2 regions of the Paenibacillus sp. FSL M8-0228 genome follow, and region 1 is predicted to be linked to the other one. Evidence: riboswitches for the same ligand, from Rfam matches in the RefSeq annotation. Region 1 holds a riboswitch; the other holds the start of a gene.
What was found. Region 1 has a riboswitch for cyclic di-GMP ahead of MKY98_RS02005 (collagen binding domain-containing protein). Riboswitches for the same ligand answer to the same signal wherever they lie in the genome.
Positions count from the first base shown of each region.

Region 2: linked by a shared signal. The riboswitch ahead of MKY98_RS06305 (glycosyl hydrolase) and the one ahead of MKY98_RS02005 (collagen binding domain-containing protein) in region 1 are both predicted to bind cyclic di-GMP.

Region 1 is NZ_JBBOXA010000001.1:445,897-453,929, reverse strand. It holds gene MKY98_RS02025 (NAD(P)H-dependent oxidoreductase) at 188-862, shown strand; gene MKY98_RS02020 (TIGR02328 family protein) at 963-1,343, opposite strand; gene MKY98_RS02015 (DUF445 domain-containing protein) at 1,377-2,633, opposite strand; gene MKY98_RS02010 (AraC family transcriptional regulator) at 3,228-4,109, shown strand; cyclic di-GMP riboswitch class I at 4,160-4,240, shown strand; gene MKY98_RS02005 (collagen binding domain-containing protein) at 4,436-7,945, shown strand.
Region 2 is NZ_JBBOXA010000001.1:1,382,140-1,390,172, forward strand. It holds gene MKY98_RS06290 (UDP-glucose dehydrogenase family protein) at 1-1,003, shown strand, start outside; gene MKY98_RS06295 (hypothetical protein) at 1,247-1,393, shown strand; gene MKY98_RS06300 (sugar phosphate nucleotidyltransferase) at 1,648-3,024, shown strand; cyclic di-GMP riboswitch class I at 3,180-3,260, shown strand; gene MKY98_RS06305 (glycosyl hydrolase) at 3,274-4,875, shown strand; gene MKY98_RS06310 (hypothetical protein) at 4,924-7,221, shown strand; gene MKY98_RS06315 (hypothetical protein) at 7,531-7,713, shown strand; gene MKY98_RS06320 (helix-turn-helix domain-containing protein) at 7,767-8,033, opposite strand, start outside.

The sequences.
Region 1 (8,033 bases):
TATACCCTTCTTTCTGTAGAATGTGTAAACCAATAGCCCCAGACGTATGACAAGGAACAAATATGTGCGTACTTGTTCCCTGCAAAAACTTTCTATATGATAACTATATATTCGATATCAGCTCTCATTATAGTAGCAGAAAACCCATAGAGTACCAACTAAACCCATACCCAAAGGAGTACATTTTATGTCTAATACATCAGCTAAAAAACAGGAGATTCTGGACGCCTTTCTGTTTAGGCACGCCACGAAAGAATTTGATCCCAATCGCATCATACCGGAAGAGGATTTTCAGTTCATTCTCGAAACCGGGCGACTTTCTCCAAGCTCCGTCGGTTTTGAACCATGGCAGTTTGTAGTTGTACAAAATCAGGCATTGAGAGAAAAGCTGGCGGCGGTTTCCAGCGGTGGTCAAAAGCAGATTCCTGCGGCTAGCCACGTCATCCTGATTTTGGCGCGCAAGGATGTTCGTTATGATTCTCCTTACGTGGAGTATATGTATAAAGAGGTTAAAGGTATGTCTGAGGAGGACTTTTCCTCACTGCCAGGCCGCTATAAGATTTTCCAGGGTGAAAATCAACGCCTGCTGGAAAATGAACGTACGTTATTTGACTGGGCTTCCAAGCAAACCTACATTGCCTTAGGCAATATGATGACCGCGGCGGCTCAGATCGGTATTGATTCCTGTCCAATTGAGGGCTTTAACTACGATCAGGTGCATGCCATTTTGGAGGAAGAAGGACTACTGGAGAACGGGCTGCTCGATATTTCGGTCATTGCTGCCTTCGGTTATCGTGCTCATGAACCCAAGCGGGAAAAATCCAGACAACCACTGGAAAAGGTCACACGCTGGATTCTGTAACCTGGTCCCATACCTTTCCCAAACTCTGAACATTAAAGCACGTAAAAAGCGGGCTTGCGGCACTTCATCTGAATGATGAACACACCGCAACCCGCCTTTTTTAGGTCACTTCAACTTCTATTAAAATCCCCTTGGAAGCCAGGTTATCCAGGCACTCCTTCATATACTCATCGTCATGCTCCACATATGCACACGCGCCTGCCAGTTCCTCACCTAGCTCCGCGCCCCAAGGCTCGCACTGCTTACCGCGATACAATGGCTGTTCCCATAGTGGATCAACGTTGTACCCTCTGCTTTTCATTTCGTCCATAATGAGCCTATGATAGCGCACCAGCAGCATCGGATGATAGTCGAACACATAATTCACCGTGGCGTGTGGCTTGCCCCACCCATTCCCGCGCAGGGCACAGCACTCACGATGTTGCCCCAGCAGTTGCGGACGGGGTAACTTGTCGATTAAATGTTCATGCCAAAGCCTCATGCTTCCACAACCCTATCTGTCGCTTTTTCTGTTCTAATGGATTAGCATACGGATACCTGTCAGCACAATGCCGATCAGGAAGCCTGTAACTGCGCCGTTAATACGTATCCACTGCAAATCCTGTCCCAATTTGTCCTCCATCAGTGCAATCAGGGATTTGTTATCCATTTTGTCTACATTTTCACGCACCAAGTTACCAATTCGACTATGGTTGGCTTCCACCAGTCCAGTAATACCTTCCACAATTCGCACATTGATCTTGTCCAGCAGCTCGGTATTCCCTTTTAAATCAGCCAGCATCCGATCCAATAGCGGTAAAATATAGGTCTGCACATAGCTTCCGTCTTCCATGTAGTCCAATAAGCGTATACGCAGTTCTTCCATTTTGCCCAGCACTGACGCATCGCCTTCCCAGGCTTCAACAAGGCTATCCTTCCAGCCGTTCAATCCTTCCTGAACCGTATCTTTCGTCGCCAATCGGGTCACCTGTGTTCTTAGACCATCCAGCACGGCCTGACGGCGCGGGTGCTCTTCCCTTTGCAGTTCTGCTACCTGATCCAGCAGGAAATGACGAATCATTTCACCCATACGCTCTTCGTTCAGATAGCCGAGGAATGCGTTCAAAGCAAACTGCATCAGTCCGCTCACCTGCAAACCGCTGACAGCCTGCATACCTAAGGTACCCAGCGTATAGCCCGTTTCGGGTCGCAAAAGCCAGGACTCGGCTTGTTCCAGCGTGTAATCCAGCGCGCGGCGATCATAGCCCTTCTCGCTGGTCTGAAGAGCAAGCGCCTCCAGCAGCGGTCCGGCGTCAAAGTCAGTCACCTGCCGCTTGAGCTCTGCCACGATGACCGGAGCCAATTCCGCGAGCGGGAGCGACTGGACGAGCCGCTTGGCAAGAACATCTATGGATGCCGCCGCCTCCGGCGTGCGCAAACCTTTTTCCACACCACCCAGCACCAAATCGGCCAAACGAATATCTGCAATTTTAGATGCGATGCTGTCTTTGTTTAGCAAGTTATTTTCCACCGTACTCACCAAGGCATTTGTGAGCTTGTCCCTATTTTTAGGAAGCAGCGCGGTATGTGGTATCGGAATGCCTAGCGGATGACGGAACAAAGCAGTGACAGCGAACCAGTCCGCCAGTCCCCCTACAAGTCCTGCCTCAAAAGCTCCGGCTAACAAACGAGCCCAGCCATATTGCTGGAAGGGCAATGTGGCTGCAAAGCCTGCCCCTAGAATAACAAGCGACCAAGCCGCTGCGGTTTTCGTATTTTTGGGTTTTCCCATCCTGTAATCCTCCAAACTGACTGTCGAGTAAGTAAAGCACTATACCTGTATTACCCATCATATCATTGCCCGTGTCATTTCCAAAGTTGAAAGCACTCTTGATGAAACGCGTAAGGCCACTTTTTGCGTAATTTTTTATGCATATATCTCTCTTTTTTACATTCATGTTCGTGAACTAAATCACAACACTAGGCCCAAAATCTCATTTTTAATAATAAGCCTTACGAACCATTTTATCAGAACCAAGTCCTAAATTTCTTAAACCGAAAGGAGAAGTGAAGGGAAAAGTTGAATGGGCATGTAAGATATCTTTTTCAGCACTAATTCTATCTTTGACCCCAGAAAGGATTTGAATCCATGATGACCTCAGAATTCTTTCAACAATATTCGACCTTTTATACGGACGATCAGGTTAGATGTCCATAAGAGCGAGGCTTCTATAAAACTTACAAACATATTTTGATATATAGACATATTTCATGTGATAAAATAAACTTTTATATATAGTAAATCATGTTTAATCAGCCATTATATATTGGTTAAATCAAACCAAGATAAGCTAGATAAAATTGCTTCTTTGTAAAGGAATTGAATATGACAACAGACCAAAAAAACAACGAGGGCCTCTGGAACGGCGAACCTGTCGTAATTGTGCGCACTCCCTCCGCTTTTGCCAAGCAATCCCTTTTATATATTCAGGAATTAGGCTACTTCCAAAAAACTTCTGCTTTTACGGTGGAAAGAAAAGAACTCGCCTCTTTTTTGCTTGTTTTTACGTTGTCTGGTAAGGGAGAATTACTATACCGGGACAAGAAATATATTTTAAAGCCTCATGATTTGTTTTTTATTAATTGTGAGGAGTATGTGCAATATAGCACCTCCGGTCATGAAGCCTGGGAGTTTATCAGCTTATACCTGTACGGCAACCTGATCGGAAACTTTTACGAACAATTTGCCAAGCATAATAAACCGGTAATATCCATGCATAATCCGTATATTATATTGGACAAACTGCATGCTCTGATTTGTGGGCAGTCTGACAGAAGTCTTTCCGCTGAACTGCTAACGTCCAGGCTCATTGGTGAAATACTGATGTGCATCTTGCAGCATCCCTATGATCACCAGCATGTGAATGCTGAAACCCTCAGCGAAGTACGTCGGGTACAGCAATATTTGGATCAGTCCTACTGTGAGCGAATAACACTGGACTCGCTGGCAGATATGTTTGAATTAAACAAGTTTAATCTGGCTAAAAATTTCAAAAAGCAGATCGGTTTCTCTCCGATTGATTATCTCATTAATGTCCGTATCACGGCCGCTCAAAGCTGGCTTAAAACCAGTGACATGTCCATTGTGGATATCGCAAGGTACGTAGGTATTCCCAATACGAGCCATTTTATTAACCTGTTCAAGGAGCATGTAGGAGAAACACCTCATTCCTTCCGCAAAAAGTGGGGGAACCGTTCCAAGCTGTAAATGAGAGGTTACATGAAACCAGTTTGATAGATGATAGACGCACAAGCTATTCAAGTTAATGGCAAAGCTGTCGAAAGGCAGTGACGCAAAACTATAGGGCCTTCCTATCCGGATGGCAGCCAGCTACCAGATGAACGAGCTTTTTATTATGCCCTTTTTTACATAGATCCACCACAATTTGCTATGCCTATCTCGAAAAAAGCCCTGATCGCTATGATCAGGGCTTTTTTTTCTATTGGGATAGTCATGTCAGCCTAGCATGCTGAATATACTAATTTCGAACGAAGCATTGCCATATTACGATGAATAGGAGAATCACTTGGAGCATGAGAACAAAAATAAATGTAATGATCATTGCCTTATTGCTCATTGTCCAAAGCTTTTTCAACGCAACACTGGCTTACGCAGATGCTCCAGCCCCAGAACTGCCGCAGAGTGCTGTATCCGATCCTACACATACCGTTACGGATGCTGTATACGGTGTCCCAAACCTTGAACCTCCCAGGGAGATTCCTTCAAACACGCCCCCCTTCGTTCAAGGAGCAGTCAGTTCAAAATCTCAACATGATGCAACTCCGCAGAGCATACTAACGAAGTTGAGCCTGACCGACGAATCAGGGCATGTCATTGATGCAGTATATAGTCCCGACAGCCAATTCGACATCGGATCAGCCATCCAACTAGGCTATGAATGGGAGCTTCCTGACAATACCTATAAGTCAGGAGACACTTTCACCTTTCACTTACCAGAACAGTTTGTCATCTACACTGATATCTCATCTCCGTTAGTCACTACCGACGGAACCGTGGGATACTTCACAGTAGATCGTCAGGGCAAGGTGATCATGACCTTTAACCCATATGTAGAGACTCATTCCAATGTCAGCGGCAAACTGCAAATCAAAACCGAGTTTACAAAAGAAATAGTGAAAGGTAGTACAGAGGTCATCATTGCGATTCCGATCAAAGGCGGGGTGCAAACGGTCATCGTGAATGTAAAGCCCCAGTCAGGGCCGACCCTAAGCAAACAAGGGAAACTAGCTGGCACAAATCAGATCGACTGGACCATTGATGTGAACAAACAGCTAAACACCGTAAAGCATGCCTTCATCACCGATCCAATTCCTTTAGGACTGGAACTCAGAAGAGACTCTATCCGGCTCTATCATCTCCAAGTCAATATCGACGGATCGACCGTTGTTCGAGACCTAGTAAATGCGAGTGAATATGCCATTGAAGCAGATCAAGCCGGGACAGGGTTTGTGATTCGTTTTCAAGACGATAGCATGAACACGGCCTACCAGATTCAATATTCCACGCGCATTACTGGCGACGAAACTCGTTTTTCCAACACAGCAACGCTTTCAGGAGATGCGATAGAGAACGTTGCTGCTACCGGTACTGTTCAGGTAGAACGTGGTGAGTTTTTGTCCAAAAAGGTTGAAAAATATGATCATGCCACACAAACACTCTCGTGGGCCATACGATACAACTTCGGCGAGACAAAAATCCCCGAAGCCAAAGCTCTTTTAATTGATCATTTCAACAAAACTCAAGAATTGCTACCCGGTTCCTTGAAAGTATTTAAAGGAAACACGCTGGAGGAACTCCCATCGTGGGCGTATACTGTCATCCCAGTTGATTATCCGGACCGCAACGGCTTCAAACTTCAATTTAACTTCGACGTAGATTCAGCCTATACCATCCGATACCAGACTCAAGCCAGAGGCCGTGTCTATGAAAATGGAAAAGTTATAAACATCATAACCTCAGATGGAATCCAGAAGATCGTATCGACAGAAATCACAAGCGGAGTTATGACTAAAATGTATGACACACCCAATTACAACACCAAAATCATACCTTGGGTGATTACCATTAATACAGACTTATACACCATGAAAAATATTGTCATTCACGATGTGTTTCCAAACGGGGGCTTGGCCTTGTTGCCGGACACCCTGAAAATTCAAACTGTTGACGGAACAACGGAGCTACGTGCCCCCACGGATTATGAGCTGATTCCGCTATCACAGGACTATAAACAAGGATTTACGCTCAAATTTCATAAAACCATTCATAAAGCTTATACGATCAAGTATTCAACCACCTATAACAATGACTGGAAAACGGATACGACGAAGCCTGAGTTTCGTAATAAATCCATTATAGAATACCAGTTTGAAGACGGAGAAACATCATCGCATGCCGTGGAGTGCCCGATCTGGCCGGACTTTATGACACAACGAAACGGTGCCAAGCAAGGAAGCTATAATGCGACCTCCAAGCTCATTACCTGGGACATTAAAGCCAACTACAATCGCAAGATCCTAAACCACGCGGAAGTGAGAGACCCCTTGCTGCAAGGTCAGAAGTTACTGCCCGGCTCCGTGAAAGTACACGATATGACCTTGCTGGGATGGTGGGATGGCGTACAAAAAGGGGCTGAAATCCCGGCAGATCAATACACCATTATCCCTCCCTCCGAGCAAAATGGGAATGAATTGCGTATCCAGTTCAAGGAGCAGATACAGACTCCCTACTGGATTACCTTTCAAACTTCATTGGAAGGAGAACTGATTGACAAGGAAATTCATAATCAAGCCCTTCTACTGGATGGACAAAAAACAGTCTCCAAATGGGCAGCGCAAGTCACGGTACCTCATGGTGGAGAATATGTATCTAAAGTCGGTACACAAAATGGAAATAAGATCGACTGGAGCATCCGCATCAATGAAGGACAGTCACATGTATCCAACGCTAAAATTATAGATCAGCCTAGCAGCAATCAAATCTTAATCGAGGATTCCTTTCATTTGTACTCTACAATCATCGCTGCCAACGGAAATACCACCAAGGGCACCGAGTTGATTAGAAACCAAGATTACAAGCTGTATATCAAAACAGATGCTCAAGGCCAGCAAACTTTTGAACTTGCTTTTGCCAAGGATATTTCCTCTGCTTTTATTCTTGAATACCAATCATTCATTCATGCTGAGGACAAAGCCAAAGTGAGTAATAAGGTTGCCTTTGAGGGGGATCGCTTGACGACAGAGATACGGGAAACCAGCCAGGAAATCATTGTACGAACGTCTTCCGGCTCCGGTTCCGGCGGGGGTGTGACCGAAAGTCTTGAGTTGACCAAGGTAGACCAGGATATGCCTGAGAAGGTACTGCCTGGCGCACAGTTTGCACTCTATGATAAAGGTCAAAAAAGAGCCCCTCTCATTCAGACCACCAATCAGGAAGGCAAAATCATCTTTTCCTCCTTGCTTCATGACGATTACATCTTGGAGGAATTGGCAGCACCGGAGGGCTATAAAATCACCGAGAGCAAGCTTGAGATCAAAATAGACGCAACACTGCGACAAAGCTCTGGTGTAAAAAAGATTGTGATCACCAACCGTAAAGAAAAGAAAAACGAACCAGGAACGCCTACTCATCCAGACCCGTCACCCCCGTCTGGAGGCTCAGGTAAGAAACATGACAGAGATCCGGAAATACCCGATACTCCGTCTGTAACCGTTCCTCCGTCATTGCCAATGTCTCCGGAGGACATAGCCCTTCTACAGGAGGAACCTGCACCTATACCGCCGGAGCCGCCAGCCGTCATGCCTCATCAAGATCCTTCTCCTCCGGTGGATTCGAAAGACGATCCCAAACCTAAGATCCGTGTCAAGGTTCCCGGGAAAGAGCCAGAAGAGCCAGAGGATCCACCTGCGGTACATCAGTTGCCCCAAACAGGTGAAAGCAGCCCCGTTCCGTTCTATTTGACAGGCATAGCGTTGGTTATGTGGGGCGTATTGTTGAAATTCACACGGACGAACAAAAAATAAAATGGATCACCTGCCCTGATCTCTCGCCTCATTCCATTTCCGATTGGAATGAGCCGGGAATGGGGCATTTTTCAAAAAAATATGTATA
Region 2 (8,033 bases), 940 kb from region 1:
CATGAACGGGTATAAGATTATTATGACCAAGAGTACTGTACCTGTCGGAACGAACGAAAAGATTAAGGACGTATTGGCTCGTCACACGAGTTTGTCTTTCGATATCGTATCTGCGCCGGAGTTTCTGAGAGAAGGCTCAGCCATCAATGATACGCTTCATCCGGATCGCATCATTATTGGTTTGGACAATACTGGATTGCGTGAAACAATGGTCACTCTGCATCAGGTGTTCACGGATAAAATCTATGTGACGGATATCCGTAGTGCTGAAATGATCAAATACGCGTCAAATGCGTTCCTGGCAACTAAAATTTCGTTCATTAACGAAATCGCTAATATTTGCGAAAAGGTTGGCGCCGATGTAACCTGTGTGGCTGATGGCATGGGTATGGACAAACGGATCGGCTCCTCTTTCCTACAAGCAGGGATCGGGTATGGTGGCTCTTGCTTTCCAAAAGACACAAATGCGCTTATCCAAATTGCGGGTAATGTAGACTATGAATTTAAGTTGTTGAAATCGGTGGTCGAGGTGAATACCGACCAGCGCTTTATGATTGTATCCAAGCTGCGTGAATCGCTGGGTCAACTGAACGGTGTGTCGATTGGCATTTGGGGCCTCGCCTTCAAGCCAAATACAGACGACATCCGCGAAGCTCCAGCACTGGAAATCGTAGAAACACTCATTCAGGCAGGCGCAATTGTCAAACTGTATGATCCCATTGCGATGGATAAATTCAAGGAGCACGTGGATCACCCGAATATTGTGTGGTGCTCATCCCCACAGCAAGCCGCCGAAGGTAGCGACGCTGTGTGCCTGTTGACCGATTGGGAAGAGTTCAAAAAGGTCGATCTCGTACAACTGGCCTCCCTTCTGCGCAAACCGGTTCTAATTGACGGTCGTAACGTATTCGCCGAGGAACAGATTCAAGGCTCCGGGCTGGAATACTATTCCGTGGGTCGTCCGCGGATGAGTGGGTGGAACAGAGATAAAGTGGAAGTTTAAAAAGTGACTGTGGTGGTGGGGGAGGCGCTGCGCGTGCAGATTGTTCTTCCGATTGCTGTTACCTCCGTATTTTCTTGATTGTATAAAACATTCAAAGGTTAAAATCCGGGGGTAAAGGCAAACGCTGACGCTTCTTCAGAACAATTCTGCCCGCTCCGCTGCTTTCCGCCGTGGAGTCACAGTTTTTAAACTCCCACCTTATGGGATGGGAGTAGGAAGGGCGTATCGGAAGGAGCGGCACCGTTGAGGCCGCTCCTTCCGGTCAAGCGCCGCTGCGCCGCCCCTGTGGAGCAAGCACTACCATGCGGATACGCTATGCTGCTCCTGCGACGCAAAGACGCCATTGCTGTTGCCGAAGGCGTGAGATTTTTACAGGCTGACCGGACTTAATAATGTCCGGTCGCGCCTTTTGCAATAAACGATATGATCGGCATGATGCATTTTTGAGTAGCGCAGGGGTGGATTTGAATCTGGAGAAGCGATAGCGTTCGCCTTTGTACCGGGATTCAAACCTATATACGATTTTATATAATCGAATGAATCCCGGTCCAACAGCGATCGTAAGATCAAATCCAGCCCGTAGCGGACTACTCAACCCTGCCCCATCCGATCACCCATACATTATAGAGAGGAAGTGGAGAGTTATGAAGCTCGTACTTTTGTCTGGTGGTTCCGGTAAAAGATTATGGCCTTTGTCCAACGATTCCCGTTCCAAACAATTTTTGAAGGTACTGGAGAGCCCGGAGGGGACTTCGGAATCCATGGTACAGCGGGTATGGAGACAATTGGGAGACAACGGATTATCAGAATCCTCGTTTATTGCGACAGGGAGAGCACAGGTCGAAATGATCCAGAGTCAGGTTGGGCCGAATACGCGTATCATTGTTGAGCCAGAACGCAGAGACACCTTTCCTGCGATTGCGCTGACAGCGACTTATTTATATTCCATTGCGGGTGTTTCACCTGATGAAATTGTAGCTATATTGCCTGTAGATCCTTATGTTGAGGATGCTTTCTTCGCCTCCGTAGCCCAACTGGAACATACGCTTCAGGAGAGTGAAGGCAAGCTTGCATTAATCGGGGTTGTCCCTTCCTATCCTTCAGAGAAATATGGTTACATTATTCCGAAAAACGATGCCACCCAAGGTAGCACTGGCTACCGCGAAGTGAGCCATTTTCAAGAGAAACCCGACCGGGAGCAGGCGGAGCGTCTGATTGAACGCAATGCTCTATGGAACTGCGGGGTTTTTGCGTTCAAATTAAGTTATTTGCTGGATATCTTGGCATCCAAGGGATTGCCGCTGAATTATGAAGAAATGCAAAAGCAATACGCATCTCTGGAAAAAATCAGTTTTGACTATGAAGTAGTCGAGAAGGAAAAGGACATTGTAGTTCTTCCGTATGATGGTTTTTGGAAGGATTTAGGTACTTGGAATACGCTCACAGAAGAAATGTCTAATCAACAAGTGGGCAGAGGTGTAGTAACGGAGGATTGCGTCAATACGAGTCTTATTAACGAGTTGGACATTCCTGTGGCGATCATTGGAACGAATGATCTGATTGTAGCCGCTAGCCCGGATGGCATTCTTGTGACCAATAAGGCAGAAAGTCCTCGTATTAAAGAAGTGCTCAAGGCTCATGATCAGCGTCCAATGTATGAAGAACGTCGTTGGGGGCAGTATCGGGTTGTGGATTATGTCAAATATGACGAGGGTAACGAGGTATTGACCAAACGAATCCGCGTACGAAAAGGCAAAAATATCAGCTACCAGCTTCATTTCAAACGGAGTGAAATCTGGACCATTATTAGCGGTGAAGCGGAAATTATTTTGAATGAGAAGCTACACAAAGTAAAGGCTGGTGATGTAGTCCGCATTCCTGAAGGGACGAAGCATAGCATTTTGGCTGTGACCGATGTGGATTTTATTGAGGTGCAGACTGGCTCTGAATTGGTTGAAGAGGATATTGTCCGCTTTTGTATGGATTGGAATGAAATTTCCCGTCACCAATTTATCTCATAATTATTTTCGTGAAAACGAAAAAAAGACAAATTCATGAAAATTCATGGCCCAAACTGTCGAATTTGGGCGAAAACCTGTAAATTCATGAACATGACCTATTAAATTTTGGTAAAATAAAGTCGATACTTAGGGTAAGAAGGAATCCAAACTCCTTCCAACGATAAACGCAGCCCTGTCGAAAGGCAGGTACGCAAAGCTAAAGGGCCTTCCACAAGGATGGCAGCCTGGCTACCGAAAGGAAGAGCGAAAGTGAGATTCAATTTTATTCCTCTGTATCGACTGATACGTCATGTACTCCCCGTTGTTATACTTTTTTCATTGTTGCCCGTCGGTTTTGGTGATTCTCTGTCTGTGGCGAATGCCGCTTCATTACAACCTGTTAATTCGGACGCTTCTATTCAGGCCCGTGAACTATACAATTATTTACTCAACATCTCAGGGAAAAAAATAGTCACCGGTCAGCATGATTATTTGGAAAGTCCGGATGAATTAAGTAACAAGGTCCAAAAAATCAGTCAGGCATATGTAGGTGTACACGGCTATGAGATGGGAGCTATCTCTGGTCAATCTGACGCTACAGAAGCAGCGCAACGTAAAAATGTCGTCGATAGTGCTATCCGTTGGGACAGATCCGGTGGTATTGTGACGATGACTTTTCATGAAGCGCTACCAGGTAGGCCACTGACTTGGGCCAATGTACAGGCGAAAGTAAGTCAGACAGAGTTCAACAAATACGTGACCCCAGGTACTACGCAGTATAACCTCCTCATTGCCGATCTGGATAAGGTCGCTGTATCGTTAAAGCAGCTTCGTGATGCAGGGGTTCCGGTTTTGTGGAGACCTTACCACGAGATGAATGGCGACTGGTTCTGGTGGGGAAACAAAAATAATTTCAATCAGCTATGGAATATCATGTACGACCGTTTTACCAACACACATCAATTGAACAATCTGCTGTGGGTATGGAGTCCGAATGCGCCCAATTCGTATACTGTCCCGTACACCCCGAAATACCCGGGGGATGACAGAGTGGACATCTTGGCAGTAGATATCTACAACAATGATTTTAAGCAAAGTCATTACGAAGGTCTGCTTGGGCTGGCACGGAATAAGCCGATTGCCATTGGGGAGCACGGTGAGATGCCTAGTTCTGAGGTGTTGCAGGCTCAACCTAAATGGGTATATTCCATGACTTGGGGCAAGATGCTGACTGAGAATAACACAACAAATCAAATTCAGGATTATATGAATGATTCGAGGAGTTTGACGCGGGATGATGTGAAGAATGGATTGGAAACGATTCAACCACCTGGGACAGATATACCGACCTTACCGGACGAGGGACAAAGTGAGCCTATCCCGGCTCCGCCAGTAGTGATCGTTCCCCCAGCTCCGACTCCTCCTTCTGTTCCTGATGTGGTATATGTGAACGGGTTGCGTGGCGAATATTTTAACAATATGAATTTGAATGGAAGTCCTGTTTTGATCCGTACAGATAGCAAGCTGGACTACAACTGGCGTGCCAATGCAGCTGACCCTAAGGTGAATGCCGATCAGTTCTCGGTTCGCTGGACGGGTAAAATCAAACCGCAATATAGCGAGACCTATACGTTCACCACGATATCCGATGATGGTATCCGTGTATGGGTAGACGGCAAGTTGGTGATTGACAGCTGGTTCAAACAAAGCTGGACAGAGCGTAAAGGCAGTATGACTTTGGAAGCAGGCAAAATGGTAGATTTAAAAGTAGAATACTATGATGAAAAAGGCGACGCGATGGCACGTCTAATGTGGGAAAGTCAGCATGAAGCGAAAGCGGTGATTCCCGGAAACGCTTTGTTTCTTCCTTGATTAATACTCTTTCCCGGTCCAAAAATTTGAGGAGAGAGGGTCGATCATATGATAAAAAAATGGTTATCCCATAGGTATACAGGAGTTTTATCTGGACTACTAGCGATCGTAGCTATAGCGATGATCGCTTGGTTTATATACACGCCTTCAAGAAGCGCAGAATTGCAGACGGATAAAGTAGCAGCTGCCAGTCCAGTATGGAAGCTGGGGCAGAGGGATGACTCTTCAGCGGAATTCAAAGGTGTGGTCGGCAGGGATAATATCGACATTTCTACAGCAGCTGCCTCTACCGAATCATCTGCTAAAGGAGCAATGTCAGCGTTGTCGGTAGCAGAAGAGAGTACAACAGTTCCGGTATTGCTCAGCAGTGGAGATATTCCTCCCGGTTTGAATGCGTCCACGAACCCTGAACTGACACTCCAGTATAAGCTGAACCAGATACCTCCCAATGGTATGATATTCCGTGTTCGGATTTTGGATGCGGGCAAAGCAGTCCCGCAAATGGCTGTATTTTCAAATCATCAGCTGTCCGGTATTATTCAGATTGCCGGGGTATCCGGTACTGGGAGTACTTATAATTTCAAAAACAACTACGAGTTGTATATACCCAAAGAGCAATTGCAAAGCGGTGTTAACGTACTCAAGCTAAAGACAGCGCGCTGCCTATACTGCTCCTCTGCAGAAGATAAAAATGTGTGGTGGACTTGGGATGACTTGAGCTTGGAGACGTTAGCTTCACCTGCGACCGAACCGGTACACGGTAAATATATACTGACCGGAACAAATGTGAACAATAAAGAATTTTATTATGATCAGGGTGCAGTTAAGCATTTACCATACGTTCTCAAATGGCTGGGCATTGCTTATAGTGGCAACGTCATGAGGGTCACCTGTGCCAGTAATGTGGGTAAGGCATGTACAGACGTGGATGATTACTATCAAACGTTAAAGCAGTATAATATGCAATCGTCTGCTTTGTATTTATATACAGGTGATATTAAGCTGCAAAAAGATGGTTCTCTGCCAGAGACGGCCAAGCAAAAGTTGCGCGATTATGTAAAAAAATACGGTTCTTACCTTCAATATTATGAAGTAGATAACGAACCTGGATTATTTAATCGCTCCAAGGCGGTAAATCTGGCTGTGGCCAAGTGGTTGAATACAGAAGGCAAGCAATTGGCACCGCATCTCAAAACCGTAGCACCCGGCTGGGCCTATTGGCCAACGTACTCTACCAAGGCGTGCAAAAATCAAACCAGTGGTACGCAAAAATGCGGTGACCCAGATGGATGGGAACGGGACCCGGCACAACGTAAACAGCTGGAGGAAGTCACCGACCTGACTAACGGACACGCCTATGGTGAATCGTATAATGAAGAGGGCGGAGGCAGCTTCATTCAAAATTTGAAAACCTTCGGCGGTTCGAGCGACGGACTGGCGAAGAAGATGCTGAACACGGAGTTCGGTACCAATGATACGCATCGAGATAATCCAGATTACGGGGCTAGTCAGCCACAAGCAGCCGCATTCGACCGGATTATGCGTTCACAAATTGGGTTTGCCGATATGTTTATCCAGCACGCTGCTTTTTATAAAGATTATACGCTGTTTAAAACAGGCTTCGATCTGCAAAGTCATAACCCGGCCAACACAGAAATTTATCCGTTCGGGCAGGGACAGGACACTCGTGTTAAGATCATGAGACGCTTGAGTCTAGCCTATGCCACCCATGGGAAACCTCTGACTTATACAGTGCTGAATCCAGAGGATACCAAGGATAAAATGGTGTATGTGCGTGCGGTGGATACGTCCAAGCTTAAACCGCTGGCAGGTAGCGGCGCTACTTCAAACAAATTGCTGGTAAATCTAGTGAATTTCGAATCCACCACGCAGACCGTTCGTGTACGGGTGACAATGCCGAATGCCGGTTTGTACACGGGTGAACGTTTTGGAGCGGGTTCCACTTACAGTCAGGCACAGCGTTCCATATCAGGGCTCAAGGCTTCTCCTGCCCTTGATTTTGAAGAAAAGCTGGGCCCTGGCGAAGCGGTACAATATATTTTGGAATTAAAAAGTACAGATCAGACCGCAGCTTCAGCTCCAACAGGGGTGAAGGCTGCCTCTGTTCAGGATGGGGCGGTAGAGATTAATTGGCTTCAGGCAGAAGGCGTATCTTCCTATGATGTGCTGCGTGCTGACGGAACCGACGGGGCCTATCAGGTGATTGCCTCGCAAGTAGCGGGAAGCACGTATACAGACCGCACGGTAAAAGCCGGAAGCCACTATGTCTACAAAGTCCGAGCGACCGGAGGTACTCAGGTTTCCCAGGCAGCCGAGGCCGCTTAATCAGATCGGAATGCATATAGGACCTTAGAGTTCGAATACCTAACATCATTTCGAAATAAAACAAAAAAGAACCTATCAGGAGAAAATAGGACCTGACAGGTTCTTTTTTGTTGGAAAATCGTTCTGATTTGCCAATACTTTACGTATAATGAAGAAAAAAATAAGAAAATCCTTTTTTATTCTCGTCATAAGACGACAACATTGCAGGTGTGTATTCATATATAATAGTTTTGTTCACGACTATACATACAAGGTTTGTGGGAAATTTCTTTCCGGTGACCAAGAATAATAAAGTGAGGTTAGTGCTGAATGAACAAGGAGACAGAATTAGGGGGGAACAACCCTCTTTTTCAAAACAACGTACAGAAAGCAGGCAAAGCTGCCATCCACTTGGACATCCGGGACATTTTGCTCCAATGTGGGTTCACGATGCCAGAATGGCTAGAAAGCGACGCGGATGGAACCACATACCGGAAGGACAAGCGCGTGTAAATTCCAACGGCTGGTCTTACTTGAGCGAGACGTGAAGCAGTCGGCCGCTTTCTTTATTCCATCATTCGTTCCATTCGGACAAATGCAATAAAACGTTTGGCTTCTTCCTCAGACAAGGTGCGTCCATCAATGGTCAGGTTGAAACGTTGCAGAATATCCTCATCGGACAGTTCAAGCTGGTCCACAAATTCCCTCACATCTGAATCCAATATTGCCGCCGGATGGCTCGTACGTCCCACCAAGTAGTCAATCGTTACCCCGAAAATATCAGCGAGCTTGGTCAGGATCTCGAAATCTGGCTTGCGCCTATTTTTTTCATA